2 regions of the Arthrobacter sp. TJ-263 genome follow, and region 1 is predicted to be linked to the other one. Evidence: predicted binding sites of a transcription regulator. Region 1 holds the regulator's gene; the other holds the start of a gene.
What was found. The regulator Rex, encoded in region 1, represses fermentation and respiration genes when NADH is low (regulators of the CRP and FNR family bind a similar motif). The targets are predictions, from matches to a motif close to CTTGTGAANNNNTTCACAAG.

Region 1 (11,026 bases):
GAGCCCGAGCCCCAGCAGGACGCACGCCACATAGAAGACGACGATCAGGAGCAGTCGGAGGGCGGTGAATTTGAGGAAGGCCACTCTCCGAGTTTACTCGCCTACAATTGGCGCATGCCCCGCCTCCTGCTGTTCGCCGCGATCCTCGGAGTCGCCGTCATCATCTACGCGCTCATCGACTGCGTCCTGAGCCGAAAACACGAAGTGCGGAGCATCTCGAAGACCGCGTGGTTCATCACCATCCTGCTCCTGCCGCTCATCGGAGCGGGCATGTGGTTCCTGTTCGGCCGTCCGCGCAGCGAACGGCCCCCGGGCCCGCGCCGCCCGGCACCCCGCCAGCCGACGGCCCCCGACGACGATCCCGCCTTCCTGCAGAACCTCGAGACCCAGCGATGGCAGCAGGCCCGCGAGCAGGAGAGGCGCCGCCGCGAGCAGGAGGAGAAGGAGCGCGAGGCGAAGGCCCGCGACGCCGGGAAGAACAAGCCGGCACAGGACGACAAGCACGACGGCGACGGCAACGGCAACGACGACGCCGGACCGGGCACCACAGGAGCGCACCGGCCCTGACCCGCAGTGCCGTGCACTCGCGATGATCGAGCACGGCCGTCCGCCGGCCCTGCCCACCGGTGGCACGGAGTGCCAGGGTACGGACCGGCGTCCGGACACACGAGAGCCCCGCAGCAGGAGCTGCGGGGCTCTCGTGTGTCCGGGGCCGAGGCCCCGGAGCAGCGGTCGTCAGACCCCCGAGTAGCTGTGGAGGCCCGAGAAGTAGATGTTGACGATCGTGAAGTTGAAGACGATGCAGAGGTAGCCGACGATCGAGAGCCACGCGGCGCGCGTCCCCGTCCAGCCGCGCGTCGCACGGGCGTGCAGGTAGCCGGCGTACACGGTCCAGATCACGAAGGTCCAGACCTCCTTGGTGTCCCAGCCCCAGTACCTGCCCCAGGCCTGCTCGGCCCAGATGGCACCGGCCATGAGGGTGAAGGTCCAGCCCACGAACGCGATGGCGTTCAGGCGGTAGGCGAGGTTCTCGAGGCTCAGCGCGGACGGTACCAGGCGCAGGAAACGGGCCGAGTCCACCTTGCCCGCGAGCAGCTTGGCCTCACGGGAGGACTGGAGGAGCTGCAGCACCGACATCGCGAAGGTGATGGTGAACAGCGCGGAGGAGGCCACCGCGATGGAGACATGCACGATCAGCCAGTAGCTCTGCAGCGCCGGGATCAGCCGGGCCACAGGCGTGGGGAAACCGACGGTGGCCGCGCACAGCATGACGACGACGAGGCCGACCACGAAGGACCCGACGAAGCGGAGGTCCTTGCGGGTGAGCGTGACCAGGAAGATGGCTGCGACCAGGAACGCACCCGTGGTGCAGAACTCGTACATGTTGCCCCACGGCACGCGGTTCGCGGCGACGCCGCGGGTGATGACGGCGGCACCGTGGATGACCGCGGCGAGCACGGTCAGCGCAACGGCGATGCGCGCCGCACCCCGCCGCGGTCCGGAGCCGTAGTCCATCGAGTCGTCGGCGGTGGCGGGACCGGTCGGCGCAGCGGTCGACGTCGAACCCCCGCGCGCCCCGATGCCGGCGAGGGCGGGCGTGGCCTTCTCCCGGGCGAGCCGGGTCTCGAGCGAGCCGATGGTCGTGCTTGATCGCACGAGGTCGAGCACGAAGAAGATCAGGGCCGCCACGTAGGCGATGGAGGCCAGCAGCATGAAGAGCTCACTGACCTGCCCGAGCTCTGCGTTGACTGGTTGTGGCATCAGTTGTCCTTTGAGTTGTGGTGCGACTGCCCCGTGCCCGCTGCCGACGACGCGGCCTCCGGCACCTTATTTTCCCCTGTGCCGCTGTCCGGCACCAACCAGCGGTCCATGAGCAGCTTCTCGACGGCCTGGCCCTCGGCGGGCAGCCGGTGGTCCTCGCCGCGTGCGAGCAGGCCGTACTCGACCATGAGGCGGCCGTCGGGGTGCTCCGCCGTGCGGACCCAGAGCCTGCGGCGTCCGATGAACAGCGACGCCGTCAGGCCGAGCAGCGCGAGGGTCGAGAAGACGAGCGCGCCGACCTCCCCCGGGTCGTGGTGGATGTCGAGGGCCACGTACCGCTTCAGCCCGTCGAACGTGACCGAGCCCTTGCCCTCGGGCAGGTCGTAGCTCTGGCCCACGCCGAGCACGATCCCGCCGTCGTCGCTGGTGCGGCTGTTCAGCTCCGTCAGGTTCTCGGTGTCCAGGACGTACACGTTCTCGGGGGTGCCGTCGTCGAGCCCCAGGTCACCGTAGTAGGAGTTGAGGTTGAGCTGGGGGTTGAAGGGGTCGGGGTCCCGCGAGAAGGACACCCCCTGCTCGTCGACGAACGCGGTGGGGAGGAAGAATCCCACGAACCCGAGCTGGTCCGGCTTGGCGTCCGGGGCCTTGATGACGATGAGCGACGTGTAGAGGCCGTCCGACGGGACCGAGACGACAGGACCCTGCGAGGCGATGTTGCCCTCGCCGTCGCGGACCGTCACCACCGGCGCGTAGCCGTTGCCGACGAGGTACACGTTCGTCCCGCCGATCGTGATCGGCGCATTGACCTTGAGGACCTGGGACTCCTCGTCCGCGCCCGGACCGTCCTGCGTGGTCACCTCGGCGGTGAAGTCCAGCGGCTGACCGTAGTGGCTCTCCTGGTCGCGGTCGAAGCGGACGTCGAAGGAGTCCAGCCGGAGGGAGTACGGCTCGAGCCGGTCGTCGGAGAAGTTGGAGCCCGGGTTGAAGGAGTCGTAGCCGATCAGGGTGTTGACGAAGCTGTCACCCTCGACGACGACCTTCTGGCCGTTGTAGCCGAACAGCCCTCCGACGGCGACCGAGACCAGGACCCCGATGAGGGAGGTGTGGAACACGAGGTTGCCGAGTTCCTTGGCGAGTCCGCGTTCGGCACCGACCGAGGGATGGTCGGTGCCGGCGTCCCGCACGTCCACGCGGTAGCCGCGCTTCCGGAGGACGGCCGCGGCCTGCTCGGCGGCGGCGGCCGGGGTGAGCCCCGACCGGTGCGCCTGGTCCGCCGGCACGTCGAACGTGCCGTGGACGGGCAGGCGCGAGAGCCGCTTCGGTGTGCGCGGCGGCGTGGAGCGCACCGCCCTGAAGTGCGCGATAGCGCGCGGGATCACACAGCCGATGAGCGAGACGAAGAGCAGGAGGTAGATGGCGGAGAACCAGACCGACGAGTAGACGTCGAAGAGCTGGAACCAGTCGAGGACGGGCCCCGTGTCCGGGTTGTCCTCGATGTACTGCGTGACGACGGCCGGGTTGGCGGGGCGCTGCGGGAACAGCGACCCGGGAACCGCGGCGACGGCGAGCAGCAGGAGCAGGAACAGCGCGGTGCGCATGCTCGTGAGCTGCGTCCAGGCCCACCGGAGGGTTCCGAGGAACCCGAGGGAGGGCAGGACGACGTCGGACCGGGCCGTCGAGGCTCCCGGCCTGTCCCTCGTGTCCTGTGTGACGTCCTGCTTCACTGTGGGCCTTCCATCAAGTCGATTCGATTCCGTGCCGTGCGCGCCCGCCGATCAGATCGGGAGGACGACGTTGCCGATCAGGAGATCCTGCAGCTGGGTGATCCAGAGGTTCCAGACGCCCGTGACCATGAGGACGCCCACGAGCACGAGGAGCCCTCCCCCGGAACGCTGCAGCAGGAGCCGGTGCTTCCGGAAGAACGCGAGCGCGCCCATACCGCGCCGCACGCCGAGTGCGATCAGCAGGAACGGCAGCCCGAGCCCGAGGCAATAGACGAACGTGAGGACGGCACCCTTCAGGGCCGTGGCGTCGTTGCCGGAGATGGCGAGCAGCTGCACCGCACCCAGGGTGGGCCCGATGCACGGAGCCCAGCCGAGCCCGAAGGTCACCCCGAGCAGAGGTGCACCGAGGAGCCCGGCCGGGACCCTCGCATGGAGGCGGCTCTCCCGCTGGAACCAGGAGAGACCGCCCATGAAGATGATGCCCAGGAGGATCACGACGACGCCGAGGCCCTGGAGGAGCCACCCCTGCGAGACCCGCAGGAAGGCCCCCAGCTGGCCGAAGAGTGTCCCGTACGCCATGAAGACCACCGAGAACCCGACGACGAACAGGCCGATCCCCGCGAGCATGCGGCCCTTCTTCTGCTGCTCGAGGTCGACGCCGGTCAGGCCCGTCACGTACCCGAGATAGCCGGGAACCAGGGGCAGGACGCAGGGAGAGACGAAGGAGACGAGACCCGCCAGGAGGGCGACCGGCAGCGCCAGGAGCATGGAGCCGTTCAGGACGGCGTCGGCGAAGGCGTTGCCGACGGCGAGGGGCATCGACGCGGCCGGCGGCCCCGTCATCGGCATGCCCGGCGCGGCGCGCTATTCGGCGAGGGCATCGGAGATCAGGGCCTTGAGCGTGCTGCGGTCCGCGAGTCCGAGGATCCGCGCCGAGACGCGCCCCTCGCGGTCCAGCACGATCGTGGTGGGAACCGCCTGCGGCGGGACGTACTGCGTCATGTCCAGCAGGACGCCGCCGTCCTTGTCGTCGAAGCTCTGGTACGGGATGCCGAAGCTGCGTTCGAAGGCTTCTGCCGTGGCCTGCTCGTCGCGGATGTTCACGCCGTAGAAAGCGGCCCCCTGCGGCGCGTAGTCGTCGTGCAGCGAGACGAGATCGGGGGCTTCCTCGCGGCAGGGTGCACACGAGGCGTACCAGAAGTTGAGCACGGTGACCTGGCCCACCCAGTCGGAACTCGCAACGGAGGTGCCGTCGAACAGGGTGCCGGAGACCTCGATGGGCTCTCCCCGGTCGCTCGCCGCGTATTCGGTGACCGAGCCGTCTCCCGCGATGTAGTTCTTGCCGTCTCCCGCGGCGGCCTGCTGCGCCAGGGGGTCATCCGCCGCGCAGGACGTCATCGCGAGCGAGACCGGCACGGCGAACGCCAGCGCCAGGCGCAGCGTGAGCAGGCGACGGCGCGGTGCGGGACGGGCAGGTGTGGTCACGGCTTCTTCCGTTGATTTCTACGACGTGTAGTAATCCTATTATGCGCCGGGGACATTCGCCGCCTCGGGCAGCAGGTCGGCACACGGCTCGGCATAGCGCACGCGCCGGATGGTCTCGCCGTCGAAGTCGAGGGAGGTGACGGACGTGAGCGTGCACTCGCGCTGGCGCGGGTCGTGCCAGAGCCGGCGGTGTTCGGCGGCGAGCCTCGTCACCCAGATCGGGAGCTGGTGGCTGACCAGGATGACCTCCGCGGGGCGGCCCCGACCTTCGTCGGCGCTGAGCTCGAGGGCCAGACGCCGCGCGTCATGGACTCCGGCCATCATGCGTTCGACCTGCCGACGGTAGGGCTCGCCCCAGGAGGGGCGGAGGGGGTTGACGAGGAGGGGCCAGTTGCGGGGCTGCCGGAGCCTGCTCTTGATCCCCGACATCCCTTCGAAGCGGTTCTCCGCCTCGATGATGCGCTCGTCGGTGGAGACGGGAAGCCCGAGGGTCTCCGCCAGCGGCCGGGCGGTCTCCTGCGCACGGTCCAGCGGCGAGGCCACGAGATGCACGATATCGGCACCTTCGTCGCGCCGCTCCTGGAAGTGCCGGGCCATCTGGACGGCCATCTGACGGCCCAGATCCGAAAGGTGGAACTCGGGGAGCCGCCCGTAGAGGACTCCATCGGGGTTGTGGACCTCACCGTGGCGCACCAGGTGGACGGTTGATCGCTGCATCCTTCCAGTTTCGCGCATGCTGCGTGCGACGGCCAATCGGCATCCGGGCAAGGGTTGGTTGAACATTTTACCGATCTGTGGAATAAAACATGCATATGCATGCTTCTAATCCCTGTAAGCATCCGCACGCCACCTTTCTCAGGAGCTCTTCATGACTGTCCCCTCAGGCCTCACCTCCGGCACCTGGTCCTTCGACCCCTCCCACAGCGAGGTGGGCTTCAGCGTCCGCCACGCCGGCATCAGCAAAGTCCGCGGCTCGTTCCAGGACGTCGACGCCGCGCTCACCGTCGGCTCGTCCCTCGAGGACTCGAGCATCTCGGCGACCATCAGGACCGCCTCCTTCACCTCCGGTGACGAGAACCGCGACGGCCACGTCAAGGGCGCCGACTTCTTCGACGTCGAGCAGTTCCCCGAGATGACCTTCGTGTCCACCTCCCACGAGGGCTCCGGCGAGACGTACAGGATCAACGGTGACCTGACCATCCGCGGCATCACCAAGTCCGTGGTCCTCGACGCCGAGTTCAACGGCGTGGCCGTGGACCCCTTCGGCGCCACCCGCGCCGGGGTCTCCGCCTCCACGAGCATCTCGCGCAAGGACTTCGGCCTCACCTGGAACGCCGCACTCGAAGCCGGCGGTGTCCTCGTGGGCGACAAGGTGACCATCACCATCGAAGCCGCTTTCGTGGCTCCCGCGGTCGCCACGGTCTGATCCGCCACCCGGGGCCACCGCCCGCCCGCAGGCCCCGACGGCCGGCGTCGTCCTCCCGACGACGCCGGCCGTCGGCGTTTCGTCCCGCCCCCACCGGGAGCCGACGATCTAGGCTGACGGTGACCACATCCACGAGGGGCGCGTCCATGGGGGCACCACCGGGCGGATGACCACCACTGATCAGCGAAGGACGCGATGATGAGCACACCACAGGACAACCCGAACGGGCAGGACAACGGGCCCGCCTGGAATCCTCCGGGATCGGGCAGCAGCGGCCAGAACCCCTATCCCCCGCAGGGCCAGCCGTCGTACGGCGGGCAGGACGACGGGAACCGGGCTGCCCAGCCCCCGGGGTACGCCTACCCGACGTCGGCCGCACCGGGTCCCGCCGAGAAGGGGCCGGCCCCCAAGGAGGTCCACCGGGCCTACTACCTCATCCTCGCCGCGGGCATCGTCTACCTGCTGTCCTCCGTCGTCTCCCTGCTGACGACCGATGTGCCGGACATGGCCGGAGCCGCGGTCGGGGTGGGCGTCGGACTCGTCGTCTCGGTGATCATCGCGGCCCTGTACGTGGTCCTGGCCGTCTTCATCCGCAGGGGCCGGAACTGGGCGCGCATCACCGCGACGGTCCTCGCCGCACTCAACGTGGTGGGCACACTCGGCATCCTCTTCCTGACGCCCGTACTCACCGCCGCCGCGGAATCGGCCGGACAGCCCGTGGCCGAAACGTCCGCGATCTCGACGGTGGCCAGCGTGCTGGTCATGCTGCTGGGCGTGGCCGGCGTCGTCCTGACCTACCTCAAGCCCGCGCGGCCATACTTCGCACCGCAGAAGCTCGGGTACTGAACGCGCAGTCGCGCGTAACCCTGCCTACTGGGCGCGGGAGATCGGACCGAGGTCCGGCTCCTGCGCCCTTTGCGCGTGGTAGGCCAGGATCTGCAGCTCCGTGGACAGGTCCACCTTGCGCAGCTGGACATGCGGTGGCACCTGCAGCACCACGGGCGCGAAGCTGAGGATGCTGGAGATCCCGGCCGCGACGAGGCGGTCACACAGTTCCTGGGCGACCCCCGCAGGAACCGCGAGCACCGCCATGTTGGTGCGGGTGCGTTCCAGCACCGCCTCGAGGTCGTCGACGGCGCTGACCCGGAGGTAGCCCACCTCGGAGCCGACGACCAGCTGGTCGGCGTCGAAGAGCGCCACGATCTCGAAGCCCCGCGAGCCGAACCCCGAATAGCCGGCGAGTGCCCGTCCGAGGTTGCCCACGCCGAGGATGGCGACGCGCCAGTCGAGCGTCAGCCCGAGGGCCACCGAGATCTGCCGGTTGAGGAACTGCACGTCGTACCCGACGCCCCGGGTGCCGTAGGACCCGAGGTAGGAGAGGTCCTTGCGGAGCTTGGGGGAATTCACTCCGGCGGCATCCGCGAGCTCCTCGGAGGACACCCGTTCGATGCCCTCGGCGAGCAGGGAATTCAGCGCCCGCAGGTAGATGGTGAGACGGGCGACAGACGCCGGAGGGATATGGCGCGCCGCATCGTCCACGGGGTGAAGGCCTGGCATGTCCGGCGGTGTCACTGTCATCGGCTCCGTTGCTAGCACCGCCGCGCCCGGTGCGGGAGCCGCGGTTCCGGGGTCCCTCGGCGTCGGGGGCGGAAGTACCACCACTGTATGCCGACGGCGCGGGGCCTCCAAGCCGGACGGCGGGCGGCCGTCAGCGCGGCTGCAGGGCTGGGCCGGCCGTCGCTCGTCGGGGATGTCAGGTGCCGGCCAGCAGCCGCCTCAGCCTCGACTCGTCGATCGACCAGAAGTCCCGCTGCACCCCGTCGATGAACAGGACGGGCAGCTCCTCCGCGAACCGGGCGCCGAGCGCGGGAACCTCGGCCGCGCTCACCTCGCGCCAGCCCAGACCCAGGTCGGCGGTCACCCGCCGCACGACGGCGCGGGCGTCCTCGCAGAGATGACACCCGGGGCGGGTGAGGAGTACGACGCCGGCACCGGGCGCCTCCGCGGGGGATTCCATCCCTCCACGGTACTGCGCCCGTGCGGCGCGGGCGGCGGGAAGCAGCACCGGCGGGAGATCACGCCGGGGGGAGGAGTCGAAGAACTAGACTCGGAGCATGCCGGACGCCGCCCGGGTCACGCACCCCACCCTCCAGCCTCCGGCGACCGTCGCGGGCGAAGCAGCCTTCTTCGACGTGGACAACACGCTGATGCGCGGCGCGAGCCTCTTCCACGTGGCCCGCAAGATGTACCAGCGCAAGGCCTTCACACTGCGCTTCGCCGCAGGACTGGCCTGGAAGCAGCTCCGCTTCATCATGCGTGGCGAGACGATGACGGATGTGAACTCGGTGCGGGACGCCGCCCTCGCGTTCGCCATCGGGATCGCCCACGAGGACATCCTGGCCCTGGGCGAGGAGGTCTACGACGAGATGATCGCGTCGAAGATCTGGCCCGGCGCGCGTGCCCTCGCCGAGCAGCACCTGAGCTCGCACCGGCAGGTCTGGCTGGTGACCGGCACCCCGGTGGAGGTGGCCGGCGTGATCGCCAGCCGCCTCGGCCTCACCGGAGCGCTCGGCACCGTGGGGGAGGTGGCCGACGGCCTGTACACCGGCAAGCTGGTCGGCGACTTCCTGCACGGGCCGGCCAAGGCCGCAGCCGTGCTGGGACTGGCCCGGCGGGAGAACCTGGACCTCTCGCGCTGCTGGGGCTACAGCGACTCCTACAACGACATCCCCCTGCTGACCGCCGTCGGGCATCCGGTGGCCATCAACCCGGACAGCCGGCTCCGCCGCCATGCCCGTGCGAACAACTGGCCCGTCTACGATTTCCGCAGCGGGCGACGGGCGGCGACCCTGGGCCTCCGCGCGGCCACCGTCATCGGATCCGTCTACGGACTGTGGCGCGGGTACTCACGGTTCAGGAGTTCCTGACCCGCGGATCCGCCCGGGAAGCCCGCCGGACGACAACGGCCCGGGTTCCACGCATGGAGCGGGAATCCGGGCCGGTCAGCACACTCCGGCTCGCGGCCGGGCGCCTGCCTACTTCTTGTTGCGGCGCTGGTGACGGGTCTTGCGAAGCAGCTTGCGGTGCTTCTTCTTTGCCATACGCTTGCGGCGCTTCTTGATTACTGAACCCATAGAGTCCTCACAAACTGTTGTGTTGCCAGGGCGGACTGCGGCGAGGTGCCACGGGGGAAGCCCTGGTGATGACGAAAGGCGCGTGCCTGGTGGCAGTTGCCCGTTTGATGCAATAAGTCGAGCGGGCTCGGAACCCGCCCAAAACGCTCCTTAACAGGGTACATCCGTTTGAGGAGCCCACGGACGACGGGCGATCAGGCGCTCTCGGACTGTCCGTCGACCTGCGCCCGGTGGAGGAACCCCTCGACCGCGGACTCGGGGACACGGTAGGAACGGCCGAACTGCACAGCCGGCAGCTCTCCTGCATGGACGAGCCTGTACACGGTCATCTTCGATACGCGCATGAGCTCGGCCACTTCCGCGACCGTCAGGAACCGCACGTCCGAGAAGTGATTCCCGTCGGCCATCTCACCACTATTCCTTTGCATGGAGGCTTGCACGTCACCCTGGGACCGGCATCGCGGAAGCGATCCGGGGGCAACCGTTCGGCGTGTCGCCCTGTAGCCAGAGGACAATCCGCCCAAGGATCCACTCTAGTGGCAGATGTGACGCAAGTGAAAGATGGTCGACAGTGAAAGATGGTCGACAGTGAAAGATGGTCGACAGTGAAAGATGGTCGACAGTGAAAGATGGTCGACGAAGAGGCCCTACGACGACGGATCGCGCCGACGGCGCAGTTGGGACAGGAGGTCCGCGGCGCGCTCCGCCGCCCGGCCCATGGTCCGGCCCATCGGGGGACGCGGTGCATCAGGCCCGCCGGACACAGGAGGTGCTGCCAGGACCGCTGCGGCCAGCGCCGTCGTGCCTGCGGTGACCGATGCCTCGGCGGTCTCCGGTTCGAGCGCCGCGACGACGTCCTCCACCGTCGTCACCTCGGAGGAGTGACCGTCCTGAAGGAGGTCCCCGGAGGCCGCGACGGACACCGGATCGGCGGCCGGCTCGAATCCGGCGAGCCAGTCGCGCACGCGGCCGAGCGGTGCGGTGTCGAGCGAGTAGTAGCGCTTCTGCCCCTGCGCGCGCATGCTCACCAGACCCGCCTCCCGCAGCACCTTCAGGTGCTTCGACACCGTGGGCTGGCTGACCTGCAGCTCGATCACGAGCTCCCCCACCGCCTTGTCGCCGTCCCGCAGATTCTCGAGGATCTGCCGGCGTGTTCCTTCGGCGATGACGGCGAATACATCATCGATTCCCATTCGCCTACCCTAACGACATATACGCCGCGCGGCATCATGACGCGATCGGCGGGTCCCGGTCAGTCGAACCAGGGGTCCAGCCCGTGCAGCGGGAAGAGGGCCTTCCGGGTCGCCATCACCGTCCGGTCGAGGTCGTCGTTCGGGTCGTAGCCGATCTCCCACGACCGCCACCAGATGTCCGCTCCGTCGCCCATCAGGCGCGGCGCCTCGACGCCGTGCCGCTCGAGCACGTACTCCCGCCAGGCAGCCGGGACGGGGGTGGCCGGGCCCATCGGCGCGCCGGCAGCCACCGCCACGAGCAAC
Region 2 (11,026 bases), 380 kb from region 1:
AACTGGGCGTCGAGCTACTCCGACCAGGCACTCGTCGAGACAAACCCGGAGATCTTCGAGGTTGCAGAGGCTGCGTACGATGCCTCGATCCTCCGGCCGGCTGTACCGAACTACTCGAGCGTCTCCCAAATCATCCAGGTCGAGTTGCAGAACGCACTCCTGGGTACCAAGTCCGCGCAGCAGGCTATGGATGACGCCGTCACAGCAGCGAACGAAATCGCAGAAGGCTGACGATGGTCGTCGCGACGGCTGCAAAGCCGCCTGAGGAGGGAACCACGCCGCGCGAGGCTGAACCCGTGCCCGGGAAAGCGGTGAAACGCCGGAAGGAGCGACAGGGACGCCTCGCATTCTGGCTCTTACTGCCGGCGTTCCTTGTGGTGTTCGGCGTCATCGTGTATCCGATGTTCCGGACACTGCTCATCTCGCTCTTCGAGGTGAAATCAGCCGTCGCGACCGACACCCCGTTCGTCGGCCTCGCAAATTATGCCCAGGCCCTCACAAGCGAAGGCTTCTGGGACGCGATGGGTCGAACCCTGTACTTCACTCTCGCGTCAACGGCTCTTGAACTCGTCTTCGGACTGGCGATCGCGTCATTGCTCAATGCGCGTATCAGGGGCCGTTGGCTTCTGCGGGCCCTCGTCGTGTTGCCGTGGGCTCTGCCAACTATCGTGAACGCAGCGTTATGGAAGGGCATCTACAACGCCCAGTACGGCGCACTGAACGGGTTGCTCTCGCAATTGGGCATCATCGACCAGTACCAGGCGTGGTTGTCCGACCCCTTCACCGCGCTCAATTTCGTCATTATCGCTGATGCGTGGAAGACGACTCCACTCGTGGCGTTCTTCCTGCTCGCTGGTCTCACCACCATCCCCCAGGAGTTGTACGAGGCCGCGCGAATGGACCGCGCCGGATGGTTCCGCACGTTCCGCTCCGTAACGATTCCGCTGCTCGCGCCGGCGATCGCACTCGTGCTCGTGCTGCGCACCGTCGAGGCGGTGAAGGTCTTCGACATCGTCTACGCGATGACGAGGGGCGGTCCGGCGAACGGAACGCAGACCATTTCGTACTACACGTACGTGACGGCGTTCTCTGAACAGAACTACGGACTCGGTTCGGCGATCTCCTACCTGATCGTGATCGTCATCCTTGCCCTGTCCGCCCTCTACCTGCGACTGCTCCGACGGTCGGAAATGAGCCTGCTGTGAAGCGCACCGTCCGGGGCAGTATCTTGATCTACACGGCTGCCGTTGTCGTCGCCATCGGTTGCGTTGCACCTCTGGCGTGGATGCTTCTCGCGAGCGTCTCCACCCAGAGTGACATCGTCGCGCGACCCGTCCGATGGTGGCCGAGCGAGTTGTATCTCGACCGGTACACGACCGTCCTTTTCGACGCATCATCACCCGTGGGCGCGTCGTTCCGCGCTGCATTCATGAACTCGCTCGTCGTGGGCACGAGCACTGTCGTCATCTCCATGGTGGTGGGCATTTTCGGCGCTTACGCCTTCGCGCGGCTGCGCTTCCCGTTCCAACGCACGACTCTCATGATCTTCCTCGCAACCTACATGCTGCCGCAGGTGGCGCTGCTCATTCCGCTCTACCTCATCCTCAGCTCGCTCTCACTGCTGGACTCGAGGATCGGGCTCATCCTCGTCAATTGCGCCCTGGTCGTTCCCTTCACTCTCTGGATCCTGAGCAACTACTTCGCGACGATTCCGGCGGATCTCGAGGAAGCAGCCCGCATCGACGGAACGACGAGATTGGGCGCACTCTTTCACGTCATCCTCCCGTCGGCGAAACCAGGCCTGTTCTCGGCAACGATGTTCGCGTTCCTACTCGCATGGGACGAATTCATGTACGCGCTCATTTTTACCTCGACGGATGCCGCAAAAACCCTGCCCGTCGCAATCGCGGAGTTTACCGGCCGCTATACGACCGATTTCGGGCTGGTTGCAGCGGGCGGCCTGATCGCATCGGTTCCACCCGTCCTCATCGCACTCCTCTTCCAACGCCAGGTCGTCAGCGGTCTCGCCGCCGGCGCCGTCAAAGGCTGACAACCCACAGCAGCACGAAAGGAACCCTCATGCAGAACCGTGAAACTTTCTCATGGACCGTCTGGAACCAACCGAGCGCTCTCGAGACCGCGACGCGCCACATCAGCACATCGGTCACGAAGGCGTCGATTGCGCCTTGGAAGCCTGGTGAGACCGTTGCTGTCATCTCCATGGGAGCCTCAAGTCACTCCGCGAACGCACTCATCTGGGCTCTCACCGAACAGGGCGTTCGTGGAGTCAATATCACCGCATCTGATCTCTTTGACGCCCCGGACGGCTTCGAACCAGGTGATCACAACCTGATCGTTTCCGAATCCGGCCGCAGCCCGGAACCAATCGACGTAGCTCGCCGGTTGCGCGCGGGCAGCCGAATCGCGATCACCAACTACCCCGAGGCCGAGATAGCCGAAGTCTCTGATGCTGTCGTATCTCTCGGGGGTATCCCCGACTCACCCGTCTACACGGCGGGCTACATTGCGACGCTCGCGGCCTACTCCGCGCTCCTGCGTGCCGCAGGATTGCCGGATCGATCCTTCGACGAATCCACCGTGCCGGCAATCGTGCAGGAATCGCTCGACCGGTATGGTCCTGAGGCCGACGACATCGCAGAGTTCTTCGATGACGTCTCGTTCGTGGACTTCGCAGGACTCGGTGTCTCATTTACCTCCGCAGCCCAAGGCGCCCTCGTCTTTCGGGAAGCACTGCGCTTGCCCACAGCGGGCTACGAGCTCTACCAGTACCTTCACGGGCCGATGGAGAGTGCCCGCGAAGGAACAGGCCTCGTACTCTTCGGCGACAGTCGGGGGCTCGGAATCGTAGCCTCCCAGGCAGAAGCCGGGGTGAAAGTCCTCGTCGTCTCGGCAAGCAAAGACGACGAGCTCAACGCGATGCCCCACAGGAATGTGCGCGTGATCCGGCTGCCCGAGGCAAGCAGCGGCTTCACGCGAGTGATTGCGGAAACCGTCGCACTTCACGTGGTGACCGAGGCGATCGCCAAGCGCCGGGGCATCACAATCGAGGAATTCCTCTACAGCCAGCCCGACACAAAAATCGGGAAGGATGATGACGAATAGGTAGCCTCATAGCGGGAGTCGCCTGACGCTTCAGATAGGTGCAGGCTTCTATTCTGGGACACCCCGGCGGCTACTTAACCGCCGGGGTGTCCACTACCTCACCACAAACAACTCACCCCTAAACCGCCGATATTTATCGTTATGTCAACTTACGTTGACGAACGTCCTATTCTACGCTGCTCGAGCCGATCTGGTCGAACGCTGCGGTGAGCTCGTCGACCGCCGGCAGTGCGCGCTGTCCCACGGTCGGCAGGCCCTCGCAGATGTAGGCGAATACAGCCATCGTTGTAGACGCCGGCGAGGGTCGCGACGTCGTCGGTACGAACGGCTTCTGCCCGCACCGCCTCATGGGCGGTAAGCTGCGGTCGTGATTCGCGGTGATCGTCGCCAGAACTCCTTCGCGAGGCACTGTCCGGTCGTTGTCGTCCCCGAGGGCGACGTGGAGGCGGTTGGTGTTGCGGCCGGGCGCCGGCCCGGTCGGTCCGCTCGTCGAGGATGGCGTGCGCGGTGTCGAACGATGGGGACCTGGGCGCGGTGCACGGGCGCGGTGCAGCCGAGCTGCCCGTGCTCGCGGAGGTAGCCGGCATCGAGGGTGATGCGTCGTTGATGGCGTAGCAGCGTCTCCTATGCTTGATGCACCACCGAGCTGCAGTCCTCTCCCACGTCTGCCCGCCGCAGGACCGGCACGGATGGCAGGAAGGACCGCCGTGACCACGGACAGCAGCGCGGACGAGCAGGGCGTGGTGAGCCCGGTGGCTGTCGTCGAGCAGGCCTCCGATGCACGCCACCTGGACATCGCCGTGCGGCTCGGCTTCGCCACCGTCCGCACCGAGTTCGGACGCACGTGACGCCGCGGGTGAGACCGCCCGCGCAGGGGCCCGGTCCCGGTGCTTCGACCGAGCCGAAGTTCTGCAGGTCGTGCGGCCGCCGCATGGAGTGGCGGAAGAAGTGGGAGCGGACCTGGGACACGGTGCTCTACTGCAGCGACGCCTGCCGGGCCCGCAAGGTGAAGCCGATCGACGCGGCCCTCGAGGACTGGCTCCTGAGGCGTCTCCGGAGCCTGCCGCGCGGACAGGGCCTCGATCCAGCGGATGCCGCCCGTGCCCTCGACGAGGAGGGCGGGAGTCTTCTGCACGAGCCCGCCCGGAGCGCCGCGCGCCGCCTCGTGAACCGTGGGCTCGCGGAGATGGTGCAGCGCGGCGCCGTCGTCGATCCGTCGACGGCCAAGGGGCCCGTGGCACTGCGGTCACCTCGCTGACGCGATCCGCTCCGTCGCAGCCACGCGCTGCGCAGGCTCGTAGCGGACGGTCCGGGCCGAACTGCGGGCGGCCGCGCGTAGACCTGCGAGGGGAGAGCCGGAGGTTCCGGGAGCCGCGCCCAGCACGCCGGCGGCCCTCGCCTGAACCAGGACGTTGCCGAGCGCCGTCGCCTCGACCGGGCCGGCGAGGACCGGCAGCCCCGTGCGGTCGGCGGTCAACTGGCACAGCAGCGTGTTCTGCGACCCTCCGCCCACCACGTGGAGGACGTCGATGCGGTGTCCTGACAGCCGGACGGCGTCCTGCAGCGTCCGCGCATAGGCTGCGGCGAGGCTGTCCAGGATGCACCGGACCACGGCCTCCCGCGTCGGCAGGACGTCCCGCCCCGCCCCGGCGGCCCGCCGGATGCGCGCGGGCATGGCGTCCGGCGCCAGGAAGTCGGTGCTGTCCGCGTCGATGGTCGGCCCGTTGGCCGGCAGGTTCGCCGCGGCGGCCAGCAGCCCGGCGAGATCGGGCTCGGGCCCTTCGATGCTCCATTCCCGCAGGCACTCCTGCAGCAGCCAGAGTCCGCCGGTGTTGCGCAGGTAGCGGATGGTCCCGTCGACGCCCCGCTCGTTGGTGAAGTTCGCGGCGCGGCTCTCCCCGGTCAGGATGGGGGCGTCGAGCTCGACGCCGACGAGCGACCACGTGCCCGAGGAGATGTACGCGAAGTGCGGGGAGTCCGCGGGGACCGCGGCGACGGCGGAGGCGGTGTCGTGCGACCCGACGGCGACGACGGCGGTGGCCGCCGGGAGGCCCGTCGCCGACGCGACGGCCGGCAGCAGGCGGCCGACCACCGTGCCGGGTTCGACGAGCGGCGGGAAGAGTTCCGGGGGCAGGCCGAGCGGGTCGAAGAGATCGGCCGCCCAGGTGCCGGTGGCGGCGTCGAGCAGTCCCGTGGTGGAGGCGTTCGTGGCTTCCGTGCGGCGCTCGCCGGTCAGCCGGTACGCGAGCAGGTCGGGGATGAGCAGCGCCTGGACACCCTCGAGCGACCGCTCGGCGGCGAGCTGGTAGACCGTGTTGAACGGCAGGAACTGCAGCCCGGTGCGCGCGTACAGCCGCTCGGGCGGCACGGCACCATGCACGACGGCGATGCTCGCCGCGGTGCGGTCGTCCCGGTAGCTGAAGGGCAGATGCCGGAGCGTGCCGGCGTCGTCGACGAGCCCGTAGTCCACCGCCCACGTGTCGATGCCGATGCTCGCCACGGTGCCACCCGCCCGCGCCGCGGCCTCACCTGCCAGACGGAGACCCGTCAGTACCTCCGCGAAGAGCGCCTCGATGTCCCACCGCAGGGCGCCGCCGAGGAAATGCGCGCCGTTGGGGAAGCGATGGACGGTTTCGAGCTCCGGACCGGCGTCCGTGAGCCTGCCGAGGATCACCCGGCCGGAGGACGCCCCGATGTCCACGGCCACGAACACCGGTGTCGGGTCGACCGCCATGTCAGCGCAGGAACGCCGCGGCGACGCCCGCGTCCACGGGGATGTGCAGCCCCGTGGTGTGCGAGAGTTCGGCGGAGGTCAGGACGGCCACGGCATTGGCGACGTTCTCCGGCAGCACTTCGCGCTTGAGCAGCGTCCGCTGGGCGTAGTACTCGCCCAGCTTCTCCTCCTCCACACCGTAGACCGCTGCCCGCTTGGCACCCCAGCCGCCGGCGAAGATGCCGGAACCGCGGACCACGCCGTCCGGGTTGATGCCGTTGACGCGCACCCCGTACCCCCCGAGCTCGGCGGCGAGGAGGCGCACCTGGTGGGCCTGGTCCGCCTTCGTGGCACTGTAGGCGATGTTGTTGGGCCCGGCGAACACGGAGTTCTTGGAGGAGATGTAGATGATGTCCCCGCCCATGTCCTGTTCGATCAGCACCCTCGCGGCTGCCTGCGACATGAGGAAGGACCCCTTCGCCATGACGTCGTGCTGCAGGTCCCAGTCCTTCTCGGTGGTTTCCAGGAGCGGCTTGGAGATGGACAGCCCGGCATTGTTGACCACGAGGTCGAGTCCGCCGAACGCCAGCACGGCGGCCTTCACGGCCTGAAGCACCCGGGCCGGATCGGTGACGTCGGCCTGCACGCCGATGGCGACGTCGGACCCGCCGAGATCCTCGGCGACCCTGCTCGCGCTGTCGATGTCCAGGTCCGCGATGACGACGCAGGCGCCCTCCGCGGCGAGGCGCGTGGCGATGGCCTTGCCGATGCCCGACGCCGCTCCCGTCACCAGGGCGATGCGCCCCGCGTGGGATTTCGGTTTCGGCATGCGCGCGAGCTTGGCCTCCTCGAGGGCCCAGTACTCGATGCGGAACTTCTCGCTCTCCTCGATCGGCGCGTAGGTCGAGATGGCTTCGGCGCCTCGCATGACGTTGATGGCGTTGAGGTAGAACTCCCCGGCGACGCGGGCGGTCTGCTTGGTGGCGCCGTAGGAGAACATGCCGACGCCGGGCACCAGCACGATCGCCGGGTCCGCGCCGCGCATGGCAGGGGAGTCCGGCGTCGCATGGCGGTCGTAGTAGGCGGCGTAGTCCGCGCGGTATCGAGCGTGCAGTTCGCGCAGGCGCAGCAGGCAGCTCTCGACGTCGGCGTCCGCCGGCAGGTCGAGGATCAGCGGCTTCACCTTGGTGCGCAGGAAGTGGTCGGGGCAGCTGGTCCCGAGCGCCCCGAGGCGCGGGTGCCCGGTGGACGCGAGGAAGTCGAGGACGCGGGGATCGTCGGTGAAGTGGCCCACCTGTGCCTTGTCCGTGGAGGCGAGACCACGGATGGTCGGCGCGAGGGCCGCGGCCTTCGCCCGGCGCTCCTCCTCGGGCAGTGCGGCATAGCCCTCTTGCGCCGGCCCGAAGGGTTCCGGACGGCCGTGCTCGGCGATGTACCGCTCCGCCGCCTCGATGATCCACAGGGAGTTCGCCTCGGCCTCCGCTGACGTGTCGCCCCAGGCGGTGATGCCGTGGCCGCCGAGGATGGTGCCGATGGCTTCGGGGTTCGCCTCCTTGAGGGCGGCGATGTCGAGGCCGAGCTGGAAACCGGGCCGCCGCCAGGGCACCCAGACCACCTTCGGCCCGAAGATGGTGCTGGTCAGGGCCTCGCCGTCCGCCGCGGTCGCGACGGCGATCCCGGAATCGGGGTGCAGATGGTCCACGTGCGCGGCGTCGACGAGCCCGTGCATGGCGGTGTCGATGGACGGCGCCGCCCCGCCCTTTCCGTGGAGGGTGTAGTCGAACGCGGCGACCATCTCGTCCTCGCGCTCGACCCCCGGGTACACGGAGCGCAGGGACTGCAGGCGGTCGAGCCGCAGGACGGCGAGCCCGGACTCCGTGAGCGTGCCGAGGTCACCTCCGGATCCCTTGACCCAGAGCAGCTCCACGTCCTCGCCCGTGACGGGATCGACGCCCGTGCCCTTGGCGGAGGTGTTGCCGCCGGCGTAGTTCGTGGTGCGCTTGTCGGCGCCGAGCCGGTTGGAGCGCCCGATGAGGTCGCTGACGGTCTGGTTGGCTGTGCCGTTGGTAGGTGTGGCCGTCGTCGGCTGCTTCGTCGTCACTGTCATGCTCCCCATCCGGCCTGCTGGCCGCCCTGCCGTTCGGTGTTGATCCGGTCCTGGTATCCACTGTCGCGGTACGCGGTCAGGGGATCCGCAGGGAGTCCCTTCGACTCGCGCCACCGGGCCAGGCCCGGGCGGACGTCGGTGTAGAAGGCGTCCATCAGAAGGGCGTTGGCGCCGAGGACGTCGCCGGCCTCCTGCGCTGCGGTGAGGGCGGGGCGGTCGATGAGCAGGGCGCGCGCCGTCATCTCCTGCACGTTCAGCACCGAGCGGATCTGCCCGGGGATCTTCTCCTCGAGGTTGTGGCACTGGTCGAGCATGAGGGCGATCCCGCTGGACGGGTCGAGGCCGCCGCCGCGGATCACCTCGGCCATGATGCGGAAGAGCTGGAACGGGTCCGCCGCCCCGACGATGAGGTCGTCGTCCGCGTAGAAGCGGGAGTTGAAGTCGAAGGAGCCGAGCTTCCCGAGGCGGATCAGCTGCGCCACGATGAACTCGATGTTGGTCCCGGGCGCGTGGTGGCCCGTGTCGAGGCAGACGAGGGCCTTGTCGCCGAGCTGCTGGCAGTGGGCGTAGGAGGTACCCCAGTCGGGGACGTCCGTGTGATAGAACGCCGGCTCGAAAAACTTGTACTCGAGCACCAGCCGCTGGCCCTCGCCGAGGCGGTCGTAGACCTTCCGCAGGGAGTCCTGCAGCCAGTCCTGCCGGGAGCGCATGTCGGCCTGCCCCGGGTAGTTCGAGCCGTCCGCGAGCCAGATCTTCAGGTCGCGGGAGCCGGTGACGTTCATGACCTCGATGCATTCGTACATGTGGTCGATCGCCTTGTTCCGCACGGCGGCGTCGCTGTGCGTCAGGCTGCCGAACTTGTAGTCGTCGTCCTGGAACGTGTTGCTGTTGATGGTGCCGAGCCGTACGCCGTGCTCGCCGGCATGCGCGGCGAGGCTCGCGTAGTCGTCGACCCTGTCCCAGGGGATGTGGAGGGCCACGCTCGGGGCAAGGCCGGTCAGTCGGTTGACCATGCCGGCATCGGCGATCTTCTCGTGGACGGTGCGCGGCGTGCCGGGCGTCGCGAACACCTTGAACCGGGTCCCGGAATTGCCGTAGGCCCAGGAGGGCACCTCGATGGCGAGCTGGTCCAGCTCTGCCGCGATGTCGTCGATGACAGTCATGTACTCTCTCCAGCGTGCGGGCCGGGTGCTTCATTCCACCGGCGGTGATTCTCGGGTTCTGTCGCCCGTCCGGACAGGGCCCAGACGAGGAAGGGGATGCGCCGTGCTTTTGAATCGTTTCATTAGCACGTTTCAAAGCTATCCTTGCGGGAGACCGAGTGTCAACCGTCCTGTCGGCGCCCCGCCGACGCGCGACGAGACCTCCGAGACAGCCGGAGTCCCCATGAGCAGCCGACCAGTCAGCATCAAGGACGTCGCGGACAGGGCCGGAGTGGCGGTCGGAACCGTCTCGAACGTGCTGAACCATCCTGCGCGCGTCTCCACGGCCACCCGCGAGCGCGTGCAGGCCGCGATCGACGGGCTCGGCTTCGTGCGGAACGACGCCGCCCGGCAGTTGAGGGCGGGCCAGAGCCGCACCATCGGCCTGGTGGTGCTCGACGTCGGGAATCCCTTCTTCTCCTCGCTCGCCCGCGCGGCAGAGGACTGTGCTGCCGAGAACGGGAGCACTGTGGTGCTCGGCGACAGCGGCCAGGACGCGGAGCGCGAGGCCCGGTACATCGACGTCTTCGAGCAGCAGCGTGTGCAGGGCATGCTCATCTCGCCGGTCGGGGATGTGGGCCCACGCGTCGAGGCGCTGCGCCAGCGGGGCATGCCCGTGGTACTCGTGGACCGCGTCGACCCACAGCGACGCTGCAGCTCGGTGTCCGTGGACGATGTCGCTGGCGGCTACATCGCCGTCCGGCACCTGCTCGAGGCGGGCCGGCGGCGGATAGCGTTCGTGGGGACCAGGGCCGACTACCGCCAGGTCGCGGACCGTCTGGCGGGTGCCCGCCAGGCGATCGCGGAGCACGACGGCGCCGTGCTGGAGGTCCTCGAAGCCGATGCCATGACGGTCCTGGCCGGCCGGGACGTCGGGGAGACCATCGCCCGGCGCCGGCACGAGGAGCTGCCGGACGGCATCTTCTGCGCCAACGACCTCCTCGCGATCGGCGTCATGCAGGCTGTCCTGCTGATCCGCGGCCTCCGGATCCCCGAGGACCTCGCGCTCATCGGGTACGACGACATCGATTTCTCCGCCTCCACGGTGGTCCCGCTGACGAGCGTCCGCAAACCGACCGAGCTCATGGGGCGCACCGCCGTCGAGCTGCTCCTCGAGGAGATCGAGGGGCCCACCGCCCGCCGGCGCCAGGTGATCTTCGATCCCGAACTCGTGGAACGCCGCAGCACGCAGGCCCGGGTCCACGCCCCCGGCTGACGGGTCGACCCCGCGGTCGCGCCGGGGTCACAGTCCGATCTCGGCCTGTTGACGGCCCTGTGGGTCGCGCCTACTATTCGAGGACATCGAATCTGAAACGATTCATTTCTTCCCGAGGAGTCGCAGTGACGCACCCTGATGGCCCTGGCAGTGACGCCACGGACCCGTCCGCACCGGGGCGGACCCCCGTGTTGGCGCTCCGCGGGGCGCTGAAGACCTTCGGTCCGGTCGTCGCCCTCGCCGACGGCACCATCGACCTGGCGGCAGGCGAGATCCACGCGCTGGTCGGTGAGAACGGCGCCGGGAAGTCCACCCTCGTGAAGATCCTGGCGGGGGTGCACCACCCGGACGCGGGGGAGTTCCTCGTCGGCGGGCAGAGCGTCAGCTTCCGCAACGTCGCCGACAGCAAGGCTGCCGGGATCTCCGTCATCTACCAGGAACCCACGCTCTTCCCCGATCTCACGGTCGCCGAGAACATCTTCATCGGGCGGCAGCCCCGGGGCCGTTTCGGCCTCATCAGCCGCGTCGAGATGCGGCGCCGCGCGAGGGAGCTGTTCGGCCAGCTCGGTGTCCCGATCGACCCCGATCGCGTGGCCGAGGGACTGTCCATCGCCGACCAGCAGATCATCGAGATCGCCAAGGCCATCTCCCTCGATGCCCGCATC

Region 2: a site for Rex is predicted at 9,213-9,232, ahead of rhaI (L-rhamnose isomerase). Genes of this name have one in related genera too.

Annotation. Positions count from the first base shown of each region.
Region 1 covers NZ_JBZCNE010000001.1:1,602,145-1,613,170, forward strand. The annotation lists gene AC4D2F_RS07630 (DUF4229 domain-containing protein) at 1-84, opposite strand, end outside; gene AC4D2F_RS07635 (PLD nuclease N-terminal domain-containing protein) at 115-567, shown strand; gene ccsB (c-type cytochrome biogenesis protein CcsB) at 736-1,761, opposite strand; gene resB (cytochrome c biogenesis protein ResB) at 1,761-3,485, opposite strand; gene AC4D2F_RS07650 (cytochrome c biogenesis CcdA family protein) at 3,537-4,328, opposite strand; gene AC4D2F_RS07655 (TlpA family protein disulfide reductase) at 4,350-4,970, opposite strand; gene AC4D2F_RS07660 (histidine phosphatase family protein) at 5,010-5,687, opposite strand; gene AC4D2F_RS07665 (YceI family protein) at 5,839-6,396, shown strand; gene AC4D2F_RS07670 (hypothetical protein) at 6,595-7,242, shown strand; gene AC4D2F_RS07675 (redox-sensing transcriptional repressor Rex) at 7,267-7,953, opposite strand; gene AC4D2F_RS07680 (glutaredoxin family protein) at 8,150-8,413, opposite strand; gene AC4D2F_RS07685 (HAD family hydrolase) at 8,511-9,323, shown strand; gene AC4D2F_RS07690 (30S ribosomal protein bS22) at 9,432-9,530, opposite strand; gene AC4D2F_RS07695 (helix-turn-helix domain-containing protein) at 9,725-9,937, opposite strand; gene AC4D2F_RS07700 (ArsR/SmtB family transcription factor) at 10,178-10,723, opposite strand; gene AC4D2F_RS07705 (acetoin utilization protein AcuC) at 10,783-11,026, opposite strand, start outside.
Region 2 covers NZ_JBZCNE010000001.1:1,984,242-1,995,267, reverse strand. The annotation lists gene AC4D2F_RS09575 (extracellular solute-binding protein) at 1-231, shown strand, start outside; gene AC4D2F_RS09570 (carbohydrate ABC transporter permease) at 234-1,205, shown strand; gene AC4D2F_RS09565 (carbohydrate ABC transporter permease) at 1,202-2,050, shown strand; gene AC4D2F_RS09560 (SIS domain-containing protein) at 2,080-3,123, shown strand; gene AC4D2F_RS09555 (hypothetical protein) at 3,831-3,971, shown strand; gene AC4D2F_RS09550 (DUF2256 domain-containing protein) at 3,968-4,381, shown strand; gene AC4D2F_RS09545 (rhamnulokinase) at 4,370-5,857, opposite strand; gene AC4D2F_RS09540 (bifunctional aldolase/short-chain dehydrogenase) at 5,859-7,943, opposite strand; gene rhaI (L-rhamnose isomerase) at 7,940-9,106, opposite strand; gene AC4D2F_RS09530 (LacI family DNA-binding transcriptional regulator) at 9,330-10,361, shown strand; gene AC4D2F_RS09525 (sugar ABC transporter ATP-binding protein) at 10,487-11,026, shown strand, end outside.